3 regions of the Pseudomonas sp. LBUM1640 genome follow, and region 2 is predicted to be linked to each of the others. Evidence: riboswitches for the same ligand, from Rfam matches in the RefSeq annotation. Region 2 holds a riboswitch; each other region holds the start of a gene.
What was found. Region 2 has a riboswitch for cobalamin ahead of ACA065_RS17895 (CbtB domain-containing protein). Riboswitches for the same ligand answer to the same signal wherever they lie in the genome.
Positions count from the first base shown of each region.

Region 1: linked by a shared signal. The riboswitch ahead of cobO (cob(I)yrinic acid a,c-diamide adenosyltransferase) and the one ahead of ACA065_RS17895 (CbtB domain-containing protein) in region 2 are both predicted to bind cobalamin.
Region 3: linked by a shared signal. The riboswitch ahead of ACA065_RS20645 (ABC transporter substrate-binding protein) and the one ahead of ACA065_RS17895 (CbtB domain-containing protein) in region 2 are both predicted to bind cobalamin.

Region 1 is NZ_CP166816.1:5,025,706-5,028,975, forward strand. Features, by position in the region: gene ACA065_RS22070 (cobyrinic acid a,c-diamide synthase CobB) at 1-1,235, opposite strand, end outside; gene cobO (cob(I)yrinic acid a,c-diamide adenosyltransferase) at 1,232-1,843, opposite strand; cobalamin riboswitch at 1,923-2,170, opposite strand; gene ACA065_RS22080 (PQQ-dependent sugar dehydrogenase) at 2,270-3,270, shown strand, end outside.
Region 2 is NZ_CP166816.1:4,053,542-4,056,811, reverse strand. Features, by position in the region: gene cobM (precorrin-4 C(11)-methyltransferase) at 1-32, opposite strand, end outside; gene ACA065_RS17905 (cobalamin biosynthesis protein) at 102-494, opposite strand; gene ACA065_RS17900 (CbtA family protein) at 491-1,198, opposite strand; gene ACA065_RS17895 (CbtB domain-containing protein) at 1,210-1,398, opposite strand; cobalamin riboswitch at 1,497-1,703, opposite strand; cobalamin riboswitch at 2,827-3,026, shown strand; gene cobW (cobalamin biosynthesis protein CobW) at 3,120-3,270, shown strand, end outside.
Region 3 is NZ_CP166816.1:4,693,257-4,696,526, forward strand. Features, by position in the region: gene ACA065_RS20630 (ATPase domain-containing protein) at 1-29, opposite strand, end outside; gene ACA065_RS20635 (hypothetical protein) at 26-460, opposite strand; gene ACA065_RS20640 (hypothetical protein) at 593-1,069, opposite strand; cobalamin riboswitch at 1,268-1,461, shown strand; gene ACA065_RS20645 (ABC transporter substrate-binding protein) at 1,578-2,588, shown strand; gene ACA065_RS20650 (FecCD family ABC transporter permease) at 2,585-3,270, shown strand, end outside.

The DNA of each region.
Region 1 (3,270 bases), 970 kb from region 2:
GAAGCCGTCATCCGCCCCTGCCGGTACACCGCCTCAGCGCCGCGTCCACCGTTGGGGCTCAAGCCGCGGGCAATCGGCTGCCACTCGGTACTGGTCAGCGAATGGTGATAGGTGTGCCCGCGCAGCACGCCTTCCGGCAACTCGACGCTTTGCAGGGCCAGGGCCGCGAGTTTCTTTTGCATCACCGCATCGCCCTGCAGCAGGCCGACCAACTCGGCGCGGGTGCCATCGACATCGGTGAGCGAATCCAGCAGGTAGAGCATGCCACCACATTCGGCGAGCAACGGTTTGCCGGCGGCGTGATGCGCGCGGATAGCGTCGAGCATCGGGGTGTTTTCCGACAGCGCCTGGTGATGCAATTCCGGGTAACCACCGGGCAAATAGAGGCTGTCGGCGTCAGGCAATTCGCGGTCGTGGATCGGCGAGAAGAAGCGCAATTCGGCGCCCATCGCGCGCAGCAGGTCGAGGCTGGCGCCATAGGTAAAGGCAAACGCTTCGTCGCGGGCCACGGCGATGCGCACGCCGGCCAGCAACGGCTCGGCCTCGACCACTTCAGGCGCGGCGAAGGTGACTGGCGGCGGTAAGGCAACTTCGCAACTGCTGCCAAGGGCTTGGGCGGCGGCATCCAGGCGCACGTCGAGGTCATTCAATTCGCTGGCTTGCACCAGGCCCAAGTGGCGGCTGGGCAGTTCGATTCCGGTTTCACGCGACAACGCGCCGTACCAGCGCAGGCCTTCGGTGAGGCTGCCTTCCAGCAGTTGCGCGTGGCGCAGGGTGCCGACGCGGTTGGCCAGCACGCCGGCGAACGGCAGGTCCGGTTGGTAGCGCGCCAGGCCTAATGCCAGCGCGCCAAAGGTCTGGGCCATGGCGGTGCCGTCGATCACGCCAAGTACCGGCACACCGAAGTGCCGCGCCAAATCCGCGCTGGAGGGCGTGCCGTCGAACAGGCCCATCACGCCTTCGATCAGGATCAGGTCGGCCTCGCCCGCTGCTTCCCACAGCAAACGCCGACTTTCCTGCTCACCGACCATCCACATGTCCAACTGATACACCGGCGCACCGCTGGCGCGCTCGTGAATCATCGGGTCGAGAAAGTCCGGCCCGCATTTGAACACGCGCACCTTGCGCCCCAGGTTGCGGTGCAAACGCGCCAACGCGGCGGTGACGGTGGTTTTGCCCTGGCCGGATGCCGGTGCGGCGATCAATACGGCCGGGCAATGACGGGGCTGATTCAAAGTTCGACGCCCTTCTGTGCCTTGATACCGGCCTGGAATGCGTGTTTGAGCATGCCCATTTCGGTGACGGTGTCGCCCATTTCGATCAGCTCAGGCTTGGCGCCACGGCCGGTGACCACCACGTGCTGCATCGGCGGGCGGGCTTGCAGGTCGCTGAGCACTTGGTCCAAATCGAGGTAGCCGTGCTTGAGGGCGATGTTCAGCTCATCAAGAACCACCAGGCCGATGGAGGGGTCTTGCAGCAGTTCGCGGGAAACCGCCCATGCGGCTTCGGCGGCGGCGATGTCGCGCTGGCGGTCCTGGGTTTCCCAGGTAAAACCTTCGCCCATCACATGAAAGCGCACTTGCTCGGGAAAGCGGCGGAAGAACAACTCTTCGCCGGTGCTGTTACGCCCCTTGATGAACTGCACTACGCCGCACTGCATGCCGTGGCCCATGGCGCGGGCGAGCATGCCGAACGCCGAGCTGCTTTTGCCTTTGCCGTTGCCGGTAAGCACCAGCAGCAGCCCGCACTCGTTCGGGGAATTGGCGATGCGCTCATCGATCACGGCTTTTTTGCGCAGCATGCGCGCCAGGTGGCGTTCGTCGCGTTCGGGGGAATCAGTCATGGCAGCTCTCCGTTGGGGCTGGACAAAAACGGCGGGCAGGAAAAAGAAAAAACAGACAGCCAAGCATCGCCCACCGTGATGCTGTTGGATGCTCCAGGCCGGTCTCCGGACTCATGAGTGGCGCATTCGTTATAGAAGCAGGCCAACGGCGCGCCTTCCCATATCGCCAGCGATACAGTGGCAAAAGGCACCGTCTTGACTCATTTACCGTTGCGGGGGCAGCGCCGGAATCGCGGCTGCACTGTGTACAAGTGCGCTCACTCACCGGCTTCCCTGTTTCACTCTGTCGGCACACGGCCACAGAGCACCTGGAACAAGCCGCGAAGGTTAGTGGGTTGGGGGTGGAGCGTCAATTAAAGCTGGCCTTGCACTTGAACCATCCGACTGCCGTGCTCCTCTACCCTTACAGGTATTAAGGAGAAAACCATGCATAAAACCAGACTCGCCTTACTGATCATGCTCGCAGGCACCCTCGCCGCCTGTGGCGAAAGCTCTACCTTGCAGGTCTCCGACGGCACTGGGCCTTCACCCAAGCTGCCGGAACCGAACAAAACCCTGATCCCCACGGTGAACATCGCCCCGGCGATTGGCTGGCCAGACGGCGCGAAGCCGACAGCCGCTTCAGGCACCCAGGTCGCGGCGTTTGCCGAAGGCCTGGATCACCCGCGCTGGCTGTATGTATTGCCCAATGGTGACGTGCTGGTCGCGGAAACCAACGCGCCGCCCAAGCCGGATGATTCCGCGGGCATTCGCGGCTGGGTGATGGAGAAGGTCATGGGCCGCGCGGGCGCGGGCGTGCCGAGCCCGAACCGCATCACGTTACTGCGCGACGCCGACCATGATGGCGTCGCCGAAACGCGCACGGTGTTCCTGGAGAACCTCAATTCGCCGTTCGGCATGACCCTGGTCGGCAACGACCTGTATGTGGCGGACTCCGACCAGTTGCTGCGCTTCCCTTATCAGCCGGGCGAAACTGCGATCAAGGCAGCCGGCACCAAGGTGGTCGACTTACCGGGCGGCAGCATCAACCACCACTGGACCAAAAACGTGGTGGCCAGCAAGGACGGCAGCAAGCTGTATGTGAGCGTCGGCTCCAACAGCAACGTCGGCGAAAACGGCCTGGCGGCCGAAGAAGGTCGCGCGGCGATCTGGGAAGTCGACCGCGCCACGGGCCAGCACCGCATCTTTGCCTCCGGCCTGCGCAACCCGAACGGCATGGCCTGGGAACCGCAGAGTGGCAAGCTGTGGACGGCAGTGAATGAGCGCGATGAGATCGGCAGCGATCTGGTGCCGGACTACATCACGTCGGTCAAGGATGGGGCGTTCTATGGCTGGCCGTTCAGTTACTACGGCCAGCATGTGGATGTGCGCGTTTCTCCGCAAAACCTGGACCTGGTCGCCAAAGCTATCGCTCCGGACTACGCAGT
Region 2 (3,270 bases):
CCGGGGCCTGCGCCGATGAAGTAGACGGTCATGGAGAATTCCTGCTGAAAACGGGCGAGCATGAAGAATGCTCATGATCGAGAAGGGCGATTATCCGGTTTTTAGTCCGCGCAGGCTAATGCAAAGGTGGCTTGGGCGACTTTTTTGCGCGTGATCAGCAGGCGGGCAGGGGCCTGTGAGAGCTGTTCAGCCAGGGCCAGTGCGGCGCTTTCGGCGACGCCATAACAGCCGGTGTGGGCAAACGCGACCTCGGATTTGTGGCTGAGGTGCGGTTCAAATACCGCCAATTGCGTTGCGCTGAAACACTGCAGCGGCAAATTCAACACCTGCGCCAGGGCGAGCAACCCCGGCTCATTACTCTTGCGGTCGATACTCGCCAGCGCGGTGATGCGATGGCGCTCGACGCCGCCCTCGGCGAGGGCGGCGTCAAACAGGCCCAGCAGGGTGTGAACATCACAGCCCCGCTGGCAGCCCAGGCCGACCACCAAGGTCATGCCGAGTATTGATCGTCGCGGTTGCGGCGAAACAGCCAGGCGCTGATCAGGCCCAGGGCCAGCCAGAAGGCAACGTTGGTCAGTTGCGAAGCGATTTTGAACTGTGCCTCCAGCGCTTGCGGCGCCAGCATTGAATGCACTTCAGGCTGCGGCGCACCCACCACATGCGGCACGGCCAGGATCGCCACGCCCAAGACTTTGAGCAGCCAGTTGCGGCCAAACACCAACAGTGCGATACCAGCCGCTGTGGACGCCGCGGTGCCGATCCACCAGATCTGGCGCTGTGCCAGGTCGGCGGCAGCGGTGCCCGGCAACTCCGGTGGCAGGCCCAGGGTCGGTGCCAGCACAAACGTCGCGTAACCGGCCAAGCCCCAGAGCAACCCTTGAGCCGTGCGGGTTGGCGCGCGCAAGGTGTAGAGACCGGCGAGCATCAGGGCAAAACCGACCGCCACCACCAGGTTGCCGCCGGTGGTCGATAGCACGCGCTGCCAGCCGTCTTCCGGCTCCCAGGCTTCGGCGTCGTGGGTGTGAGCGGCAGCGCCTTGCGCATGTTCATGGGGCATTACTTCGGCAGCCGCCGGGGCCTTCTCAAAGGTTTCTGCCTGCAAAATCAGCGGGGCGACCCAGAAGCTTTGCAGCAGGGTCAGCAGCAGGGCGGCCAGCAAGCCGGTGAAACCTGCGGTTTGGGCGATACGCTTGATCATGTCGGCAGGTCTCAGTGGCACGGGAACGCGGCGCTGTGGCGGGTATCGTGGGCGGCGTTATGCACGGCCTCGATATGCGAGAAACCGGCGAAATACACCAGGCACGCGCCCAGGATCGACGCGCCGATGGCGGCGGTCAGGCGTTGGCTCAGGGTGGCGGTGCTACTGGCGGTGTGCGAGGTGCTGCTGGTGATCGACATGGCGCGTCCCTTCTGGGTGTCAGGGTGAAACGAGCGCATGAAAACCCCGCGAGCCGGGCACGCAGGGTTTTGAACAGCGCCCGCCCACCGCGGGTTTGTTATCTGAATTTTTTCGGGCCGGTCTCCGGGCTTGCGAGGGACACTGGGTCTTAAAAACATCGCCTTCCCATGCCGTACAGGCACAGTGGATCTGACGTTTCACTCGCTTACCGTTGCGGGGGCAGCACCGGAATTCTTATGTGTAGGCATAAGGCACCGGTTTCCCGTTTCACCCTGTGAAGGGCACCCGAAACAAGGTGTGTAGGAGAGCATGGGGGTGGGAGGGGAGTCAATTGGGATATGTGTTTTTGGGGGGGCGCTTGGTGTGTGTGTACATATCCGTTGCTGCGGTAACGGCCGCTTATGGTTTCGCTCTTACAGCGAGTCACTTTTGGCAAACGCCCCAAAAGTAACCAAAAGGTCTTTGCCCCACCACTCGGTGCCTCGCCTAGGCTCGGCATGCCCGCACTCCGGCCCGGTTCCGCGGGTCGCCGCGATGGGCCATCCCTGGCCCAGCGCGGCTAAACCGGCATCCTTGCCGGTTTACCCGCTCCACCGTGCCTACGTGCGGCCATCGTGGTTAACGGGGCCTGTCAGATCAAGATCAAGATCAAGATCAAAATCTACAGCACGGCGGCCTAGTAGCCGACCTGAGTGGTTGAAGCAAAAGCAGGGCAACAGCAGAGCAAAAACAGATCAGAAGCAGAGCTGCTTTTCTGTGGGAGCTGGCTTGCCTGCGATGCGGACATCTCGGTAAATCAGTGAGACACAGTTGATGCCTTCGCAGGCAAGCCAGCTCCCACCTTTGACCGAGTACACACATCTACCAGTTGTACTGAGCTCAAAATGTGGGAGCGGGCTTGCTCGCGAATGCGGTGGGCCATTCACCAGGTGCATCAACTGACACACCGCCATCGGGAGCAAGCCGAACCGTCGCACCGCCCCTCCCACATTTAACCGAGGTCGGCTGTCAGGCCGCCTTGGCTTTGCTTTTGATTCAACCACTCAGGTCGGCTACTAGGCCGCCGTGCTGTAGATTTTGATCTTGATCTTGATCTTAGGCGCCCCGTTAAACCACGCTGGCCGAACGCAGGCTTTGGAGCGGGGGTAAACCGGCAGGACGCCGGTTTAGCCGCGCTGGGCCAAGGATGGCCCATCGCGGCGGCCCCCGCTCCAAAGCCTGCGTGAGGGCACACCGAGCCGGAGGCGAGGTGCCGAGTGGTGGGGCAAGAGCCCTTTTGGTTACTTTTGGGGCTCTTTTCCAAAAGTGACCCGCTGTAAGAGCGGAACCATAGGCCGCCGTTACCGCAGCAACGGATATGTACACCAACCAACCAGACAACCAACCAACCAACCCAACCCCATCATTGACCATCCCCCACGCACTGCGTAGCCTTGCACCTTCGAGGTTCTTCGGCCCACGCCGAAGCTAAGAAGGGAACGCGGTCCAAGCCGCGGCTGCCCCCGCAACTGTAAAGGGTTCAGCTGTCTGCCACGCCACTGCCAATACGGCGGGAAGGCGCAGCCAGCGCCGGTCGCAAGACCCACAAACCCCAAGCCAGGAGACCTGCCTCGCAACCGATTTTCTACTTCAACCGGGCGGGGTGATCCGGTGACGAAATCCGCTTCTGCGCACCGCCGCAGGGCCTATCGTCCCGTATGCCCGCCCCAAAGGGCATCCGATGAAAACACTGGCCAAACTCCCCGTCACCATCGTTACCGGCTTTCTCGGCTCGGGCAAAACCACCTTGCTGCGCCATATGCTCGACAACGCCCAGGGCCGTCGCATCGCCGTGATCGTCAACGAGTTCGGCGAGCTGGGCATCGACGGCG
Region 3 (3,270 bases), 640 kb from region 2:
AGACGGTTGATAGTCACTTTGGTGCTCATGGCGAAATTTCCTGCGAAGAGGTGTCGCTCGAAGAAGGCTGCCACACGTCAACCAGCAGACGTGCGGTGAGTGAAGGCCCGATCAGCGTGGTCAGAAGTTCGTAGAGGGTAGCCAGCAGCACCTCACCGAAAAACAGCGCATCGGTTTCGTTGTGCTCGACGAGTGCGGATTTGAGGGCAATCAGGTCCATCGCGGCCGGCACACTGTCGAAGGTGGCAGCCAGGCGTGGATGGGTCGAGACGCACAGATGGAAGCTGCGGCGGTACAGCGCGGCAACGCCCTGCTGGCCGATAATGGGCGCCAGTGCTGCGCCCATATCCTGCAAAATCGAAACAATCGCCTCGGTAATGCTTGCATTATCAGCCTGCGGACCAACACGGTGCGCCAGAGAAGCTACGATCCGGCGGCTCTCTTCGCTAAGCGTGGGCATGTCTGACTAATATCTGATGAACAGAGATTGATGGTACACCCTATCGGTATGGATAGAACCCCGCGGCACACAACGGGGCAAATGCGCTTACCCAAGGCGAAACATTTGTCGCCGCCTGCGTACCTCGCTCGATCAAAGCGCCCACATCCTGATCATTGCAAACCCCAGGTCCACACTCACGCATTCGCGCCCATCCACCCACTCATCTTCACGCAGGCGCCGCCCGGTGTTGGTCTCGCGCTCGCCTTTGGCAATCACCAGCACAAACAATCGGGTCGGGCATTCGAAGTTGCGCAACCGATCAACATCGGCCCTTACCGACCAGTCACCTTCCAGGCACTTGGCTTGGGATATATCGCCCAGGCATTTGATTTCAGCGACCATCGTCGTTGAACCGGTGTCATCCAGGGCATACAGGTCGGCTTTGCGCCGCTCGCCGATCGGCAAGTCCGTCCAGATTTCAATTTTATCGTTGAACCAGGCGTGCACGCTGATTTCGGCCTGAATCCAGTGTTCGCGGCAACTGTTCAATTGCAAGACCTGCTCGAGTTTCTCGCCCATTTCGCGAAAGGCCCGCGCGTACAAGGCAATCCATTGGTCGGTGTTCATTGCGTACTCCCTGTGTGAGAAAAACCGAGGTTATCGTTGGGTCGGCGCATTCCAACCAGGCTGGATGAAACGCCGCGCGACATCATATAGCCATCCCCCAGAATCCGACACGCCAAAATCCCCTCAACCACCTTCGGCGCGCTGACGACGGCCAGTGGCAAACACCCGACAGATCAAACTCCCCCTGCCCGCCATGATCGACTACCATACCGCGCCGGTTCCCCAACGGGACTAATAGGGAATTCGAAGCGCGGCCCATTGCGCCAATCGAAACTGCCCCCGCAACTGTAGGTGCTGAGCCTGCTCCACATCGCCACTGGGCATTACCCGGGAAGGCCGGAGCGTGGCGACGACGCATCAGTCAGGAGACCTGCCGGCCAAGCAACATCACTCACCGGCGGGGTGTCCGGGAAGGCCATCCGTGCCCTGCAAGACCTGCAGCGTTCGTGGGTGTGTTTCCGAGCCGTACCTCCCCTGTTTCACGTACGGTTCACCCGGAGACTGCCTCATGCTGCCACGCGTTACCGCCCTGATCACCGGCCTCGGCTTCTGTGCCCTGGCCCACGCCACGCCGACTCATTACCCGCTGACGGTGCAAAACTGCGCCAGCACCCTGACGTTTGAGCAGGCGCCCGCGCGCAGTGTGACCATCGGCCAGGCCGCCACCGAGATGCTCTACGCCTTGGGTGTGGGCGACACCGTGGTCGGCACCTCGCTGTGGTTCAACAGCGTACTGGCGCAGTTCAAGGCGCAGAACGACAGCATCGAGCGCCTGGCCGATAACGAACCAAGCTTCGAAGCAGTCATCGCCAAACGCCCGCAACTGGTGGCCGCCGAGCTGGAATGGGTGGTGGGCCCGCAAGGTGTGGTGGGTACGCGCGAGCAGTTTCACGAACTGAAGATTCCCACCTACCTGCTGCCTTCCGATTGCGAAGGCAAGGACAACCTGGTGGGCGCCGACGGCACGCGGCTGGAGCCGTTTCGCATCGACACGATCTATAAGAGCATCAGCCAACTGGCCGAGATCTTCGACGTGCAAGCGCGCGGCCAACAACTGAATGATGAACTCAAGGCGCGCCTGACCAAATCCGTCGCCACCGCACAGGGCAAAGGCCTCAAGCAAGCCAGCGCATTGGTGTGGTTCTCCAGCGCCGAGATGGCCAGTGACCCGTACGTGGCCGGCCACCAGGGCATTCCCCAATTCATGCTCCAAACCCTGGGCCTGCACAACGTGGTGCAGTCCAATGAAGAGTGGCCCGCCGTCGGCTGGGAAACCATCGCCAAGGCCAACCCGACCTTCGTGGTGATCGCGCGCATGGACCGCCGCCGCTACCCGGCCGACGACCATGAAAAGAAACTCGCCTTCCTGCGCAGCGACCCGGTGACCCGCAACATGGACGCGGTGAAGAACAACCGCATCATCATTATTGACGCCCTGGCGCTGCAGGCCAGCATTCGCATGTTCGATGGCCTGGAACAACTGGCCGGCGCCATCGACGGCTACGACCTGCCTAAATGATGCGCGCCCTACTCGCCCTGGCGCTGCTGTTGCTCGCCGTACTCGCCGGCGTGGCCATCGGCGAAACCGCCATCGCGCCGCAGGTGGTGTTGCAAGTGCTCGCCAACAAACTGTGGGCGGCCGGTTACGCGCTGGACCCGATCGATGAAGGCGTGGTGTGGAGCTACCGCCTGACCCGCGCCCTGGTCGCCGCCGCGTGCGGTGCCGGGCTGGCCACGTGCGGGGTGATTTTGCAGTCGTTGTTGCGTAACCCGTTAGCCGACCCTTACCTGCTGGGCATCAGCGCCGGCGCTTCGACCGGCGCGGTATTGGTGGCATTGATCGGCGTGGGCGGCGGGCTGATTTCGCTGTCGGCAGGCGCGTTTGTCGGGGCCATGGCGGCCTTTGCGCTGGTGATTTTGCTGGCGCGCGCCAGCGGCTCATCCAGCGGCACCGGGCAGATCATCTTGGCGGGCATCGCCGGCTCGCAGTTGTTCAATGCGCTCACCGCGTTCCTGATCACCAAGTCGGCCAGTTCCGAACAGGCGCGCGGCATCATGTTCTGGCTGCTGGGCAACCTCAGCGGCGTGCGTTGGCCGTCGGTGTGGCTGGCGGTGCCGGTGGCCGTCGCAGGGTTGGCGGTGTGCCTTTGGCACCGTCGCGCGTTGGATGCGTTTACCTTTGGCACCGACTCGGCGGCGTC